2 regions of the Dasania marina DSM 21967 genome follow, and region 1 is predicted to be linked to the other one. Evidence: predicted binding sites of a transcription regulator. Region 1 holds the regulator's gene; the other holds the start of a gene.

What was found. Region 1 encodes FNR, which switches genes on or off when oxygen is low (the NO sensors DNR and NnrR bind a similar motif). Its sites were predicted from a motif close to TTGATNNNNATCAA; they were not measured.
Positions count from the first base shown of each region.
Region 2: a site for FNR is predicted at 3,939-3,952, ahead of B067_RS0103095 (OmpW/AlkL family protein). Genes of this name have one in related genera too.

Region 1 covers NZ_KB891588.1:95,760-104,843, forward strand. Annotated here, with positions in the region: gene B067_RS0116605 (hypothetical protein) at 60-341, shown strand; gene B067_RS20755 (MATE family efflux transporter) at 517-1,899, shown strand; gene B067_RS0116615 (hypothetical protein) at 1,877-2,200, opposite strand; gene B067_RS0116620 (PEP-CTERM sorting domain-containing protein) at 2,316-2,879, opposite strand; gene B067_RS0116625 (PEP-CTERM sorting domain-containing protein) at 3,321-3,914, shown strand; gene hemN (oxygen-independent coproporphyrinogen III oxidase) at 4,087-5,505, shown strand; gene fnr (fumarate/nitrate reduction transcriptional regulator Fnr) at 5,540-6,298, shown strand; gene ccoN (cytochrome-c oxidase, cbb3-type subunit I) at 6,473-7,900, shown strand; gene ccoO (cytochrome-c oxidase, cbb3-type subunit II) at 7,920-8,528, shown strand; gene B067_RS0116650 (CcoQ/FixQ family Cbb3-type cytochrome c oxidase assembly chaperone) at 8,543-8,707, shown strand; gene ccoP (cytochrome-c oxidase, cbb3-type subunit III) at 8,704-9,084, shown strand, end outside.
Region 2 covers NZ_KB891575.1:665,099-674,182, reverse strand. Annotated here, with positions in the region: gene B067_RS0103110 (efflux transporter outer membrane subunit) at 1-959, shown strand, start outside; gene B067_RS0103105 (response regulator transcription factor) at 1,027-1,728, shown strand; gene B067_RS0103100 (sensor histidine kinase) at 1,728-3,023, shown strand; gene B067_RS0103095 (OmpW/AlkL family protein) at 3,150-3,848, opposite strand; gene B067_RS0103090 (LexA family protein) at 4,032-4,430, shown strand; gene B067_RS0103085 (Y-family DNA polymerase) at 4,414-5,667, shown strand; gene B067_RS0103080 (MbcA/ParS/Xre antitoxin family protein) at 5,877-6,287, shown strand; gene B067_RS0103075 (RES family NAD+ phosphorylase) at 6,280-6,939, shown strand; gene B067_RS19550 (3'-5' exonuclease) at 6,953-7,543, shown strand; gene B067_RS0103065 (cytochrome b/b6 domain-containing protein) at 7,598-8,203, opposite strand; gene B067_RS19545 (c-type cytochrome) at 8,210-8,680, opposite strand; gene B067_RS0103055 (GFA family protein) at 8,762-9,084, opposite strand, start outside.

The DNA.
Region 1 (9,084 bases):
AAATTTAATCAGCAGCTGCTATCATGCCGCCCCAACAACCCTAGCTGCCGAGTAGAACCATGCCCAAGCCTATCACCACTCAAATCACCACCATGCAAACCATGGCCAAGTCGGGTAACAAAATCTCGGAAATATTGAGCTATTTGGCCCAGCAAGAAGGTATAGAGGAGCAACTCGTACTGATGGAACGCTGCCGCGACGCCTTTAACTGCAGCTTAGGTAACGTAACAGCTATAGGGGCATGGTGGCATGACAACAGCTGCGAATTAGATAATGACGCCCTCGATGCCTATATCGGTTATGTGCTAACTGATTACCTAGCGGGTAACAGCAGCAGCTGATTGCATAGCAACACCTCACAACAAATGCTAATTGCCGGCAACCCGCAATAAGCATTAGTCGGGCGACATTTACTGCAGCAAAAGCCTAGCAGTAAGTAAGCACCATGCCGATATAAGCCCAGCTAAACCCGCCGCCGCCCATGCTATAGTAGCCCGCCATTTTGACGACACAATTATGAACAAGGTAAGAAACAGTTCTTTGCGCGCCTACCGGCACGAAGCCAGCAAATTACTTACCCTCAGCGCACCTATTTTAATAGGCCAGCTTGCCATTACCGGCATGGGCGCAACCGACACGATTATGGCCGGTAATTATAGTGCTACCGACCTAGCCGCCATTGCCATAGGGCAAAGTTTTTGGCTGCCCACACTGTTGTTTTTAGTCGGATTTTTTACCGCCACCACCAGCCTAATCGCCCACGCCTTTGGCGCCAATAATACATCCACCATCAAAGCCCTGTTCGGCCAATCACTGCTGTGGGCAGCCATACTGTCACCGCTGGGGATAGTGTTGCTCAATAATGCCTCGCCGCTAATAGCACTACTTAAACTAGAGCCCGAATTAAGCCAAATCTGCGCCGATTATTTAACGGCGCTGTCCTATGGCTTACCCGGCGGCGCGGCTTTTTTAGTGATGCGCAGCCTCAGCGAAGGCATGGGTAAAACCCGCCCGGTGATGCTGATACAGCTGATCACCTTTGCCACCAACATCCCCCTAAACTACATGTTTATTTATGGCCGCTGGGGCGCACCCGAACTAGGTGGCGTAGGCTGCGGCTACGCCAGCGCCATCGCCCTATGGCTGCAATGCCTGCTGGGGCTGCTGCTCATCAACAAGCTCTCTATATTTCGCTCACTACAACTGTTTAGCGACAGAATCAGCCTGCAAGCCGCCGTTTTCAAACGCATATGCGCCTTGGGCGTACCTATAGCCTTTACCTTTTTAGCCGAGGTTATACTATTTTCTATTATTGCCTTAATTATCGCCCCGCTGGGCACCGTGGTGATTGCCGGCCACCAAATTGCCCTTAGCGTGTCGGCGCTAACATTTATGATTCCCTTAAGCGTAGGTATAGCGACTACCATTAGCGCCGGCCAGCAACTGGGCGCCCAGCGGCAAGCGCAAGCTAACTTGGTATGCCGTACAGGATTGGGGCTAATTTTAATCACATCATCAACAATGATGCTGATCATTCTATGGTTGAAAGCCGATGTGGCTGGGCTATATAGCAACAATGACAGCGTGATAGGCATAGCCAGTTCGCTGCTTGTTTTTGCGGCGATTTATCAAATACCCGATGCGGTACAAATCTGCATGGCCAGCGCGCTGCGCGCCTACCAAGACACCCGCATACCTTTATTGGTTGTGCTCTTTGCCTATTGGGCGATTAGTGTGCCTTTAGGCTGGGCGCTAAGTTTTGGTAAATTCGGGCTGACACCCTTAGGGGCAAAAGGCATGTGGATAGGCTTGGTGTGCGGCCTAAGCCTGGCCGCATTAATGCTGGGCTGGCGTTATATAATTATTAGCCGCCGGGCTATGACTGCCCATCAAAGCTAAACACCCGACTAGCCAACACCCACGCCCAAGGGCCTGCTTGCACCTGCGCCAGCTCGGGTGCTGGGCAGGCAAACTGCCATTGCAACGCACCACAATAACGGCAGGGCGGTAAGTCTATGGCGGGTATTTTAAAAAAGTGGCGGGACAAATCAACACTGTCGTAATACACATCATTAAGCGCCGCATTAAACAAATACTGCCCTTGGCAAGCACCGCAGGCCTCTACCGACAACTCATCTTCACCGCAAAGATTACCGCCACGCTGCGTAATTAACTCCGTGTTAAATGCTATCGCTGTCACTATCCCTCCCCTCGCAAAATGGCTAGCCATAAAGCGTTAATCCATAAAATACTAGACCATAAAAAAAGGCCCCTGCAAGGAGCCTTTTAAGCAAACTAGCTGCTAAGCAATAAGCTTAACGCTGTTTGCGACGTGATGCTACTAAGCCAACTAAACCCAAGCCTAAAAGCGCTATAGAACCGGGTTCAGGAACAGTAGTAGGGGCGCCACGACTCCAAAGTTTCATATTGGATAGACCGCCACCGCCACCAGTTAACTTGTCATAGGAGAATGTGCCACTGGTTGCACCAGTTTCAATAGTCCATGCAAAGTGATCTGGGCTGCCGCCGCCGTTACCGACGTGTATGGAGATAATCGCTTCGCCAAATAGGCTCCAAAAAGAAGCATCAATAGCCCAAGTCCCGGTAACATGCTGACCCCAAGAGTCGGCATTAGTAGTCAAAAAACCACTAGTACCATTACTACCATCGTTACTGCCTTGCTGAGTCCACGTAGGACCAAACAATGCATTAATGGTAGATCCATTACCATTGGTATTACCTTCACCCGTTAAACATGAAGTGGCTGAGTCCAATTCAGCCCAGCGCTGTGTACTACCGCAACCGATGTTCGCCGACCACGACGCATTGGCAGCAACTAGTAAGAACACGCTTACAACAGTTGTAAATATGCTTTTCATTTCTAAAATCATCCTGGTTTTATTTAAATCATCCAATCAAACACTCGGCTTACATCAACATCATTGTCCATAAACCGATCGGTGCTATTAAATGCAAAATCCAAGCCATTAAATTTAAGTCGTTAAGAAACAATAATTTATAAGAACTAATCGACTATCAAACCTACAATCATGTAAATTATACCGACATCGTATGTAACCACTGACGCAGCAACGCCTTTACCCCCAGCGACTGCGCATTAATCAAGCGCAAAAGTATAGCTGGCCCAACTAGCCCGCTGCCCACACCCGCCACTGTCGAGTAAGTTTACATTATAAAAAATTGCAAAATGATTTCCCTAACAAATACATAACGTTAAAGTTTATGGCCTGTTTGTTGCTGCAATACACGCTGTCGAAAGACTGCAGTATTTATCCTCTTATACAAGGCGGAAACATACAATGAATAAGCTACTAGGCGGCGTTATTTCTACGGTAATAATGTCAACTTCTTTATCAGCCTCTGCTGGCGTCATCAACAACTGGGAAGGCACCGGTGTAGACTTTTTCTCCAGCTGGATAGGCGATACCTTAAGAATTGAAATCGATGCTGGCAATATAACCGCTGGCTCTGGTTGGGATGGTGCTGTCAGAATAGACTCCATAGCAATTAATGATTTTGGCGTGGCCTTTGCCAATGCTAGCGATATCACCCTCGACGGCCCAGGGGCATCCTTTGACGGCATAACTGATGGCTGGGGACTCAATGCTAACGGCTGCCAGGCGCTCACCGGTGGTGTTAACCACCCCTGTTTTAGCGGCAGCGAACTGTTAACCAACAATATGTTCTTTGATTTCACCTTTGCCAATGCTGTTAGCAACTATACCGATAACCCCCATTTAAAAGTGCGCTTTATCGATGCTAATGGTAACAAAAAAGGCAGCCTGCTATCTCAAGACTTGCCCTCAAGAACCGTTGTGCCTGAGCCCTCATCTATAGCGCTGCTATTTTTAGGCCTTGCCGGCTTACTGGCTTCACGCCGCCAGCAACATTAAAGGGCTATCCCGCCCCTAAGCTACACTCCCCAACCGCAGGGCAACCCTGCGGTTGGGCTGCATAATCTATATACACCGATAACCCCTTTCCATTGATCCACATCAACACAGCAAAAACACCACCCCGCTACACTTTCTGCATCATTCACCACACTTAAAATAGCCTTGCATTATGAGCGACCAGGCCCACCTAACCATTGTTTCAGACAAAAATGCTGGCACCCATGCCCAGGTTTTGTCCAGTAAATACGATGTGGCCGGGCCACGCTATACCTCTTACCCAACTGCACCGCATTTTAGTGTCGACTTTGGCTGTAATGAATATCGGCAAGAGCTAATCAAACAAAGAGGCAGCTCTATAGCACCGCTTTCGCTCTATGTGCACATCCCTTTTTGTAAAAACATTTGCTACTACTGCGCCTGTAATAAAATCGTTACTCGTGACAGCACGGTAAGCCGGCGCTATTTAAACTATCTCAATAAAGAGATAGCCATGCAGGCCGAACTGGCCGGACAAGCGCGGCCGGTTACCCAGCTGCATTTTGGTGGCGGCACCCCCACCTTTTTAAACGATGCGGAACTGACTGAGCTTATGCACCACCTAGGCCAGCACTTTAAGCTTAGCGACAGCCCCGACCGTGAATACAGCATAGAAATAGACCCACGCACGGTAAATAAAGATAGGCTCGCGCTATTAAAAGGCTTGGGGTTTAATCGCCTAAGCTTTGGCGTGCAAGATTTTGACCCCGAGGTACAAACAGCTATCAACCGCTGCCAATCCTTTAATATGCTGCTATCGCTAACCAATGCTGCCCGGCTGTATCAATTTAAATCGGTGAGCTACGACCTCATTTATGGCCTACCCAAGCAAAACCTGCAATCGCTCACTAACACCCTAGAGCAGGTACTGGAACTGGCCCCCGACCGCATTACTTTTTACAATTACGCCCACCTACCTGCCCGTTTTAGCAGCCAGCGCGCCATAGACCGCCACACCTTACCCAGCACAGGGCAGCGCCTAGAGATGCTGGCCTTGATTGCCGATGTACTCACCACGGCCGGCTACGTTTATATAGGCATGGACCATTTTGTTAAACCCAATGACGAACTGGCCATCGCCCAACAAGAAGGCCGTTTGCAACGCAACTTCCAAGGCTATTCCACCTGCCTAGCCCCCGACCTAATTGGCTTAGGCGTATCATCCATCAGCTCACTACGCCACAGCTACGCCCAAAACGAAAAAGACCTAGAGCGTTACTACGAACAACTGGATAACAACCGCCTCGCCATTAGCCGCGGCCTGCGTTTAAGCCACGACGACGAAGTTCGCCGCCATATTATTAGCGAGCTTATCTGCAACCTAAACTTGGATATCAAACAAGTAGAGCAACACTTTCAATTATGTTTTTTCGAATATTTTGCCAACATTTTAGAAACACTGAAAACATACCAAAAGGATGGCTTAATCCTTATGGAGAGTGATAAAATCCGCGTCACCTTAGAAGGGCGGTCTATGCTGAGAAATATCTGTATGACTTTTGACCGATATTTAAGCAGCGACGCACAGCCTCGTTACTCAAACACACTGTAACCTTCTTATTTGACCCACAGGATATTGTCAGATTATGGCTGAGAAAAGCGCATTAGCAGGTAATCTATTGAGCAGTAGTGATAAGTCCTGCCCCCACAACCACCAAGTGTCCTGTAACGACTGCCGCCTAGGCAGCATCTGCCTACCACTGGCGATGAAAGATGATGATATCGTCAAGCTGGAAGAGATAGTACAGCGCGGCCGCCCCTTACAAAAAAACGACCATATTTACCGCGCACACGATAAGTTTCACTCCGTGTATGCGGTACGCTCCGGCACCGTCAAAACCTATAGAGTCACCAACGATGGCCAAGAGCAAATTACTGGCTTTTACTTTCCCGGCGAAATTATGGGCATGGATGGCATAGGTTCCGGCAAGTACGCCAACTCAGCCAGAGCATTAGAAACCGCCGCCATCTGCGAAATCCCCTTTGATAGGTTGGAGGCACTCAGCACCGAAGTGCCCAATATGCAACGTCACTTTTTCCAGCTGATGAGCCAAGAGATAACCAGCGATCAACAGCTAATCACTTTGTTGAGTAAAAATTCTGCCGAAGAGCGCATCGCAGCCTTGCTAATTAGCATCTCAGCACGTATGGTGCGCCGCAAACTGTCAGGCACGCAATTTAGGCTGCCTATGTCACGTACCGATATAGGCAATTACCTAGGTTTAACCATAGAAACAGTCAGTCGAGTTTTTAGCCGCTTTAAAAAACAAAACCTTGTTGATGTTGATGGCAAGGAAATTACTCTAAAAGATTTAGAGGCCTTAAGAGAAATCGCTGATATGTAAGCGACAAGCCCCGCAAGATGGCATCTTTTAAGACACGACTCTTTCACAAAAAAAAACCAACCTTTTACCTGGTTTTCACTCAAGGCAACTATAGCCTAAGTGATCAATGGATAGGCTGTTATACATCCTATCTGTATTAACAAAAAACAAACGTTCAAATACATAGGGTTATTTATGAATAATCAGCTTGAGCACCCTGTATACAATTACAAGGTGGTACGCCAGTTTACGATCATGACCGTAGCCTGGGGTGTTATTGGGATGGCCATAGGGGTGCTTATTGCCGCACAGCTGGCCTGGCCTGCGCTAAATTTTGAGACGCCTTGGCTCACCTTTAGCCGTCTGCGTCCACTGCATACCAACACCGTTATTTTTGCCTTTGGTGGCTCAGCATTATTTGCTACCTCACTGTTTGTAGTGCAGCGTACTTGTCAGGCTCGCCTGCTCTCAGACAAGCTCGCCTCCTTTGTCTTTTGGGGCTGGCAACTGGTTATCGTCTCAGCCTTCATATCGCTGCCACTGGGCTACACAACGTCTAAAGAGTACGCCGAGCTAGAATGGCCTATCGACATTTTATTGGCCATTGTCTGGATAGCCTATGCCGTACTATTTTTTGGCACTATCACTAAACGCAAAACCAGCCACATCTATGTCGCCAACTGGTTTTACGGTGCCTTTATCATCACCGTTGCCGTCTTGCACATCGTCAACAGCGCCGCTATCCCGGTAAGCATGATGAAATCTTATTCGGTCTATGCCGGTGCTGCCGATGCCATGGTGCAATGGTGGTACGGACATAACGCAGTAGGTTTCTTCTTAACGGCAGGTTTCTTAGGCATTATGTACTACTTCGTGCCTAAACAAGCGGGTAGACCGGTCTACTCATACCGCTTATCCATTGTGCACTTCTGGGCATTAATTTCGTTATACATATGGGCCGGCCCTCACCACTTACACTACACCGCACTACCTGACTGGGCACAAAGCCTGGGCATGGTGATGTCATTAATCCTCTTAGCACCTAGCTGGGGCGGCATGATTAACGGCATGATGACCTTGAGTGGCGCTTGGCACAAATTGCGCACCGACCCCATCTTGCGCTTCTTGGTCGTGTCTCTATCGTTTTACGGCATGTCGACCTTTGAAGGCCCGATGATGGCGATTAAGACGGTAAACTCACTGTCGCACTACACCGATTGGACCATAGGTCATGTACACGCCGGTGCTTTAGGTTGGGTAGCCATGGTAACTATTGGTGCCATCTATCACTTAGTGCCCGTGATGTTTAACAAAGACGCTATGTACAGCACCCCCTTAATTAATGTGCACTTCTGGCTGGCCACTATAGGCACGGTACTGTACATCAGCTCTATGTGGGTAAACGGTATCTTACAAGGCTTAATGTGGCGCGCGTATAACGCTGACGGCACCTTGACCTATAGTTTTGTAGACTCTGTAGAAGCCAGTTTTCCCGGCTATGTGGTACGCCTCATTGGTGGTATCACCTTCTTTGCGGGCATGCTGTTTATGGCTTACAACGTATGGCAAACCACTCGCAACACTGAAGCAGCAGCGAACAACCCTGCTACTGCAGCCGCTTAAGCGCCGGAGGATAGTTAAAATGAATCATGATTTTGTAGAAAAAAATATTGGTGTCATGTCGGTGTTGGTTATTGTAGCCATCAGCTTTGGTGCTCTAGTAGAAATCGTACCGCTATTTTTCATCAAGCAAACCACTGAGCCGATAGCGGGGCTTATGCCCTACACCGCGCTACAACTGGAAGGCCGCGATATCTATATACGTGAGGGCTGCAGCAACTGTCACTCACAAATGATACGCCCTATGCGCGCAGAAACTGAGCGCTACGGCCACTATTCCGTAGCCGGTGAATCGGTATACGACCACCCCTTCCTATGGGGCTCTAAGCGCACCGGGCCAGATTTGGCGCGCGTAGGCGGCCGTTACAGTGATGATTGGCACCGTGCTCACTTAATGAATCCTAGAGATGTCGTGCCCGAGTCGAATATGCCTGCCTTCCCTTGGTTGTTTGAAAACAGCTTAACTGGCGAGCATACAGCCGCTAAAATGCGCGCCCTGCGTATAGTCGGTGTGCCTTACACTGACCAAGATATTGCTGGCGCTAAAGAAGCAGTAGCAGGCAGGGTGGAAATTGAAGCCCTGATTGCCTACTTACAAAACCTCGGCCTATTGCTTAAGCATAAACGCTAAGCGGGGAGACTGGCATGGACATTAATACATTTCGCGGTTTAGCCACAGTGTTTGCCTTTATCGCATTCATTAGCATATGCCTATGGGCTTACAGCAAGCAGCGTAAAAAAGACTTTGATGACGCCGCCAATTTACCCTTTGCCGATGACAAACCCTCATCAGACGGAGAATCTCAATGAGTCCTTTCTGGAGTGCATGGATAATAATCCTAACCACTATCTTTTTAATGGGTATCAGCTGGATACTACTGGCTAACCGTAAAACGCAAGACCGTGGCCCCGATGCCACTACCGGCCACGAGTACGACGGTATCGTTGAATACGACAACCCCATGCCCCTATGGTGGATACAAGCGTTTGTCCTCACTATTATTTTTGGCATAGGTTACCTCATTGCCTACCCCGGCATGGGTAACTGGCCCGGCGTATTGGGATGGACCTCTGTCGGCCAATGGCAGGAAGAAGTAGACCAAGCGGCAGAGCGCTACGACGACGTGTTTGCCGACTACTCAGCCACCCCTATTCCCGAGCTAGCGCAAGACCCTAAAGCCATGCGC
Region 2 (9,084 bases), on a different contig from region 1:
TAGCCACGGCAGAAACCGCGAAAGCGGCCCATATCGCACTCATCAGTGAGATAGCCAATGCCTGGTTAAACTTGGCGGCGGATAACAGCGCGTTGACTCTAGCCCAAGAAACCATGGCCAATGCTCAAAAAACCTTGGACATCACCAACAAGCGCTTAGAGCTGGGCGTGGATTCACGGGTAGATGTGGCCAGCGCCGAAACGGTATACCACAGTGCCCGCTCCGATATTGCCCTGTATACAACCCAGGTAGCGCAAGATAGTAATGCCCTGCGTTTGCTGGTGGGTGAGCCGTTTGACCAGCGCTTGTTACCCGCTGCCCTGCCCAATAGCGCAACACTGGTCACCGATGTGCCTGCGGGTTTGTCATCAGCGGTACTGTTGCAACGGCCCGATGTATTGGCCGCCGAGCACAGTTTAAAATCAGCCCATGCCAATATCGGCGTTGCTAGGGCGGCGTACTTCCCCAGTTTGTCATTAACGGCAACAGGCGGTGTGGCTAGCTCGGTGTTTGCGGATATTTTTAGTGGCGGTGCCAGTACTATTTGGGCTATTGCCCCCAGCATTACCCTGCCCATATTCGACGGCGGCGCGAATGATGCCAACCTCGCGTATAGTAAAGCCCAACAACGCAAAGCGCTGGCCGCCTATGAATATGCTATCCAAAGTGCCTTTGCCGAAGTGGCGGATGCGCTAGCGCGACGGGCAACCATACAAGCGCAACTGGATGCCGAGCAGGCCTTAGTGGCCGCAGCAACCCGTAGTTATGATTTGTCGTTAGCGCGTTATCAAAATGGCGTTGATAGTTTTCAAACGGCCTTAGAGGCACAGCGCACTATGTATAGCGCACAGCAGTCGCTGATTCTTACTAGGCAGGCGGATCTGGATAACCGCATTACCCTGTATCGCGTATTGGGTGGTGGCTTGGCAGAAAGTAACATTGAGCAAGCTGAAGGCTAAATGTGCGCCTTGCTAGCTACTGTGTTGCTAGCTAAAAAGCTGACAGCAATGAAGGAATACCATCGCAATGATAAATGTACTGCTGGTTGAAGACGATATAGATCTGGCCACCACTATTGTCGACTATCTCGATATCGAATCCATTAGCTGTGACCATGCCAGCAATGGGCTAATGGGTTTGAGCTTGCTAGCAACTAATCATTACCAAATGATCATGCTAGACATCAATATGCCCAAAATGGATGGCTTGACGCTGTGCAATACCCTGCGCGAAAGAGGCATGGATATTCCTATACTGATGTTAACCGCACGCGATAGCCTAGAGCATAAACTGCAAGGTTTTGAAGCCGGTAGTGATGATTATTTAGTCAAACCCTTTGCCATGAAAGAGCTAGTGGCGCGCGTGCAAGTGCTGGCCAAGCGCCGCAGTGGCGAAGCCAGGCGCTTAGTATTAGGCGACTTAATATTAGATGTAAGCCAGCGCAGTGCGCTGTTAAACCAAAAGCCGTTAAAGCTTTCGCCCATCGCGTTTAAATTATTAGAAGTCTTAGTGCGCGCCAGCCCGCAAGCGGTAAGCCGCCAACAGATTATGCAAGCGGTATGGGGCGACGAACAGCCCGACAGTAATAGCCTAAAAGTACATATTTATCATTTACGTAAACAGCTGGATGCAGAGTTGAGCAGTATTAAACTAGATACTGTTTCAGGTATAGGCTTTGCCATTAAAAACAATAACGAGAACAAGAATGATAGCGAAGGGGCATTGTAGTGAAAATTAGGCCCAGCCTTAGGCTGTATTTTTTCATCAGTGTGGTGTTACTGGGCTCAGTAATGACTATAGGCTTTTCGTTTTTGAGTGTTCATTACTTTTTTGATGGCCTAGACAAAGGTTTAAAAAGCGTTATGCGTGAGCTAGCGAAAACACCGTATGTTGAAGATGGCCTACCTCAGCATATAGCGGGCTTTAGCGTGGCTAGCCGCTGGCAAGACACCCCGGCGATTATTCAGCAGCGCTTCCTGTCACCACCAGACGAGCTAGGTAAACTACAAAAATTAAAAGATCAGGACTGTATTTTTACCATGCCTGAAAATATTTATTTTTTGCTAAGTTATCACACCCCTGAAGGGGAAATGCGCTTTATAACCAGGGTTATGCTAGGCAAAGACCGGCCGGTAGAGGCGGGCACTAGCAAACCTAGAAAGCGTTTATATTGGACCATAGGCACAGCGGTTATCGCCATCGTATTTTTTGCCTTTGTGTTAATCATGATTATGCAAAAAATAGCTAAGCCTATAGAGTCGCTAAAAAATTGGGCCAAATCGCTAAACCAAGACACGATTCAGAACGCGCCACCAGACTTCAGCTACAACGAACTCAATGTGTTAGCGGAATTAGTGCAAAGCAGTTTAGCTTCGGCACACCAAAGCTTAGAGCGTGAGCAGCGCTTTTTAAGCTATGCCAGCCACGAATTACGTACACCTATTGCGGTTATACGCAGCAATGTAGATTTATTAAAACGCTTAAGTGAAAAAGACCCCATCAGCGACAAGCAGCAACTCACCTTACAGCGCATAGAGCGCGCAGGCCTAACCATGAGTGGTTTAACCGAAACCTTACTTTGGCTTAGCCGTAATGACGAACAAACCGTTGCGCCAGAGCCCATAAAACTCAATGAAAAAATACAGCAACTATGCAGCGACCTCAACTATTTACTCAACGGCAAAGCCGTTGAAGTCACCGTAGAGGCCGAAGCCTGTAACGTGAATATAGAAGCCACCGCCTGCCATATAGTGTTAAGCAATCTTATTCGCAATGCTTATCAGCACACCCAACAGGGCAAGGTGGCAATCAAACAACAAGATAGCCGGGTCACCATCACTAATAGTAACGATAGCGATAATACTAAAGCCCCTAAAGTTGAAGCTGGCGATAAAGAAGTCGCGTTAGGTTACGGCCTAGGCTTACAGCTCAGTGAAAAAGTGATTCAGCGCCACGGTTGGTTTTATGAGGTTACAGAGACGCAAGGAAATTATCACGTGACAGTTGATTTTGGGGGTGAGTAGTTTTGTGGTTGGGTGAAACTGAGGGGTAAATAGTTTAATTGGGGCCAGAAGTTAAGCTTCAAAGACTCTGAGCCCCTTGATCTCGCTATTAACAGTACGTTAGGTTAATAGCGCCAGCTAGGAGGCTTAAAATTTATAGCCTATGGCCAAAGTATAAACGTAAGGATCTAGATCTACATCGCTGCTGATGGTGTTGCCACCTTCAAAATTAATTGTTGCGGTGGTGTTTATATCTATCCAGCGTATAGACGCGTTGACTAGCCAGTTATCGTCAATGGCATAATCGGCACCCACTTGCAGAGCAATACCCCAAGAGTCATCTAATGCTACATCAGCTCCCGTCAAACCCAAGCCACTCAAAGCGGTATCGGCGGCATGAGTAATATCTTCATCAAAGAAAATCGTGTAGTTAATGCCGGCACCTAGATAAGGCTTAAAGGCGCTGCTGCTATCAAAGTAATAAATGGCTGATAGCGTGGGCGGCAGCTGCTTAACATCGGCAATATCTAGGCCGGCTAGCTCACCCGTAGCTGTTGCTGTATGGCGAAAAGGTGTGGCGGCCAGTAACTCAACTGCCCAGTGCTGATCTAAAACATAGCTAGCCGTTATGCCCAACTGAGTGTTGCTATCCACCGCTAAGTCGCTAGTGCGGCCTGTTAATGAGAGCACGCTGCCATTTAACGCAATCGCCTCGCTGTTTTCTTGCGGCTCTACCGTGGTGGCACCGGCGCGAATAATAATATCACCGGCCTGGTAAGCAAAAGTGGGAGTGGCAATGGCTGCGCTTAGGCCTACAATACAGGCTAACTGGGATACTGCTTTCATAAATTTATACTCTGGAATAAGGTTCTCGATGCTGATCACACCGCGGCTAATTTATGGCAGTCATTTAATCACAAGGCTAATAAGCATGTTTTGATGTAAATTAAGTTTTTTGTGTTTCGATGGGACAGAGTCTTTGAAAGCAGCTTGACAGACACTGTGTTTATGTACAGTATATGCCGATCTATGAAAATACTCCTTTTACCCAAATATGGCAGTGCTGTAGCGGCGGGCTTTCCGTCTGCCGCCGATGATTTTTTAGAAAATAATCTGGATCTTAATCAGCATCTTATCCGTCACCCTGCCGCCACTTACTTAGCCAGAGCCCAAGGTAGCTCTATGACTGGGCGCGGTATTTTTGATGGCGATACCCTCATTGTTGACCGGGCCATTGAGCCCAAGCATGGCAATATAGTAATAGCTGCCTTAGATGGTGAGCTAACCTGCAAAATTTTAGATAAACACAAGCAGCAATTAGTCGCTGCTAATCCCAAAATAAAGCCCATAGCCGTTGCTGAAAATAGCGAGCTAATAATAGAGGGCGTGGTTATACACTCCATTCGTCACCATGTACGCCTTAGTTGATTGCAATAGCTTTTATGCTAGCTGCGAACAAATATTTAGGCCCGACTTGCGTGGCAAGCCCGTGGTGGTGTTATCAAACAACGACGGCTGTATTGTTGCCCGTAGCAAAGAGGCAAAAAACTTAGGTATACCTGACTTACAGGCTTTTTTTAAAATAGCTCATCTGCTGCGCCAAAAAGGCGTGCACGTGTTTAGCAGTAACTACTGCCTGTATGGCGATATTAGCCATAAAGTAATGAGCACACTGCAAAACTATTCGCCCGATATAGAAGTGTATTCCATCGACGAAATGTTTTTATGTTTGGCGGGTGTGCAAGAGCCACTAATAGCCTATGGCCAAACGATCAAACAAACCGTTTGGCGCGATATACGCATGCCGGTAAGTGTAGGTATAGCACCGACTAAAACCTTGGCTAAATTAGCCAATCACGCCGCTAAAAAAATACCAAAAGTACAAGGTGTATGCCTATTAGACAGTCAAGAAAAATGGCAGTGGTTACAAAAGCGTTTACCTGTTACCAAAGTGTGGGGCATAGGCAGCCAGTTAGGTAAGCGGCTAAACGCAATCAATATAGTTAACATTTATGACTTAGCTACGGCCAATGCAAAGCACTTACGCAAGCAATTTAGTGTTGATGTTGAGCGCATCATAGAGGAGCTAAATGGAAAACCGGCTTTGTCATTAGAGCTGCAGCCAACGGCAAAAAAACAAATATTTTGTACCCGCTCATTTGGCGAAAAACCAACCGAGCTAAAACCGTTAGCACAAGCGATAAGCGCCTATGCAGCGCGAGCCTGCGAAAAACTTAGAGCGCAAAAGCAATATTGCAAAAGCATACAAGTGTTTATTAATACCTCACCCTATGACAATAATTACTACAGTCAACAATTGGTAGTGCAATTACCCTATCCCACCGACGACAGTAGAATTATAATTGCAAACGCCAACAAGGCCTTAAAGATTATTTATAAAGAGGATAAGCGCTATTTAAAAGCTGGCATAGGGCTGCTGGATTTAAGTGAGCGAAAATATAATCAACAAGACCTGTTTCAAAAGTCACAAAGCGAACAATGCGATGCATTAATGCTAACCGTCGATAAAATAAATCGCCGCTATGGCCAGGGTTTACTTTATTGGGGTGCAGAAGGCTCAAATAAACGCTGGCGCATGCGGCAACAGTTTTTATCACCGGCTTATACAACACGTTGGGAAGATATACCTTTTATAAATTGCTGAGTATCAAAGGGCAGAGGCGTGGAAAGTTTGAGTTTATATAGTCGGTGGTGCTATAGGATTATATTTCAAGAACCCGCCCCATTGAGCTCGCTTGATCTACATGTGCCTGATCGGTATGGGCTTTACGTTGACAATGTCAGTAATGAACAAAAATATTGACTATGTTCATATATGAACATAGTCTTAAGAGTAACCAAGGAGGACTGGTTATGAATATAGCAGCCAACCAAAAAGCTATCGATCACGGTATGCGGGGCCGTGTTGCGGTGAAGTTGTTTCTTGGCATAGCCGATGAATGGGGGCTATCAGAAGAGCAGCGCTGCACCCTTGCTGGCCTCAATAGCCGCACAACGCTTCATAATTGGCGTAAAAAAGTGGCCGCCAAAGAAGATATTAATCTCTCGGGTGATACCTTGGAGCGCCTATCTTACTTAGCAGGTATCTATAAGGGTGTTCAATTACTCTTTACCGATCCTGCTCAATGGAAGGCCTGGGTCAAAAAGCCCAACAGAGACTTTGGCGGGCAATCGGCGCTAGATAGAATGCTGGCGGGCCGAGTAGTCGACCTCTCAGATGTGCGCCGCCATATAGATGCGTGGCGTGGAGAGCATTATGGATAGGGTGGAATTAGTGTGTGATACCTACCGCCTTATTCCCAGCCATTTCCCGCCCATTCAAATTTTTGAGAACCTGCTAGACCCCGACGAGCTGGAAGTAGCCTATGCACTTGAAGGCATTACCAATGATAGGGTTCGGGACCAAGCCGGTGATATCTCGCTGGTTGTTTCTGAGGACAGGATAACAGGTTATGGCAGCACACCTATCATGGCAGCTTTCACCCATATCGGAGTCGAAAGCCGATTTACTAAGGGCCGCTATGGTGTCTACTACGCGGGGCTAAACCTAGCAACGGCACTCGCTGAATCCAAGTTCAGTAGAGCCAGATTGCTCAGTGCCACGGATGAAGCACCGCAAATACTTATGATGCGTTGTTACAAGTGCGCAGTAGATGGCACCGTGGTGGATTTACGTAATAATCCTCAGGTTCATAGCCCAGACAGCTTCGCTGACGCCCAAGCGGCCGCTGAAAAACTTCGAGAGCAAAACGAAATGGGCATTCTATACAATTCAGTACGCCATCCCGGCGGCGAATGCATTGCTGCACTTAGGCCCTCTCTGATGAAAGCACCGGCTATCCAGTCTGGTCACTACCAGTTTCATTGGAATGGTTCGGAAATAACCACAGTCTTAGCTGTTAACCTCGTCGAATAAAGGGAGAATCACTATGTCTCTTGAGCTAACTAATCAATTACTTTGGCCGTTTAAATCTCTTCCCGATGAGTATGTAGTCGTTGATACAGAAAGCACTGGCCTGTTTGATTCAGGCGGCGCACCAGGAATGGTTAGCGTAGGATTAGTTTTAGTTTGTAAGGGTAAGATTAAAAAAAGTGAGGAGTTTTTTGTTCGCCCCCACCGACCGATGACTGATGAAGCGTCTAAAATTAACGGTATTACCCAAAAGCAAGCGGAGCATCATCCAGCCTTCTGCGAACAGTGGCCCAAGATTTTACCCTGGATTAAAGGCCGCCTATTAGCATGCCATAACGCGTCATTTGATTGGTTGCTCATTGTAGATCATATAGCGAGGTATAACGCCGTTGCCGCTAGACCTGCCGGAGTATTTTGTTGTCAGCGTGCCGCACAACCATGGGCGCAAGCAAAAGAGATTCCATGCTCTACGCGTGGACCTTCACTGGATAAGCTTTCTGAATATTTAGGCTTAGAGAACTTACGGCACGCACAAGCGAATAAACATGGCGCGCTTGTTGATGCCAAACAAACAGCGAATGTGATTATTCGACTACAACAGTTTTGAAATAAGGCTAACCGACAGAGCCTTATAATAGGTTGCTTGCGTGATGGGTGGTAGTTAAGGGTTTTTATCTTTAGTAACTTGTGCCCGTTTAACCCATTTCCAGCCAGTAATCATAGGTTTAATCAGGTTTTCTTTTTTCCAAAGCCAATAATAAAAAATAGCTGCTACATGCAAAACGACCACCACGAGAATACATTTGGCTAAAAGCCCATGCCACCAAGCCAGGCTCGACATAGTGGCCTCAGTTACTAGGTAGGCAAGCGGCCCTGTTTCAAAGAAAACATCCGACTCTATAAATAAACCAGACAGCGCTTGCGCTGTTAGTAGTAAAAGTAATGCAAGCACCGAAAGCGAACCCAGTGGGTTATGCCCCGGTGTTCCGCTAGGGCTGCGTTTAGGTAACGTGCGGGCGTAATTTAACAGTGCCGACGGTCGAAAAAATAAGCTACTAAAACGTATAGGCGTGGGCCCAATAAACCCCCAAATCAAACGAACCGCCAATAAACCTAAAACCGTATAGCCACAATAAAAATGCCATTCTATGCGGGTGAATGACATGAATTCGCCAAAGAACCAACCTAGCGACACCACCACGGCTAGAACCCAATGCCACAAGCGTGTTAGTGGGTCCCAGATTTTTTCAAGTAGATACTTATGCAAGGCCGCTTACTGTTTTTCAGTAAAATCGTCGTGGCAAGCTTTGCAGGCTTTACCGACATCACCTAAGCTAGCGCGCAGCTCATTTAAGCTATTGCCAGCAGTGCTAGCGAGGGCATCGACAGCTGTTACATATTTCTCACCGTATTGACCAATTTCAGGGTAGGTGTCCCATATTTTTGGCAGCGCGGTAGTTTTACCCTCGTATTTATCGTTAGCGGTTCCTGGCGCCCACGCCCGGCCCATATCCAAACCATTTAACAACTGCAGGCTGTTACTAAGCTTAGCTGCCATCTCGGCATCGTAAGGCAACTTACCCTTCGCCATCGCCGCTAAGGGCCCTAAAAAATAAGAACGCAACTCCATATTACTTTGGCGAGCATGAATGAGGTCTAAGTTGGTGTCGTTACTATCGGCAAAACACTGCAAAGAAAGAACAAGCGCAGTAAAACCTAAAAGTGTGCGAGTGATGTTTTTCATAAATGCCTCTTTAATATTTGGAAAAATAGATTATGAACCAGTGTATTTTTTAACTCAAGGGAAAGCAGAAAGTCTGTGCGATTACATGTCTGATGCAAAATGCGCCATTATCTCAGCTGTAGTCATTTCTTTCGTTTCATTGGCAAAGCAGTAATAACTAGGGCGCATGTCGCTAAAATACTGCATATCCATTTCCAGCCCTTGCAAGCTTGAAAATAAGCCTAATGACATATTATATTCACCTGTCGCTTTAAATTTGTAAAACAGATGCGTTCCACATTCTGTGCAAAAGCCACGAGAGGCCCAAGATGATGATTCATACATTTTAACGTTATCACCACCTTCAATTGTTACCTTAGTGCCGCACTTAACAGCAAAGAAGGGTGATCCTCCCCAGGTTCTAC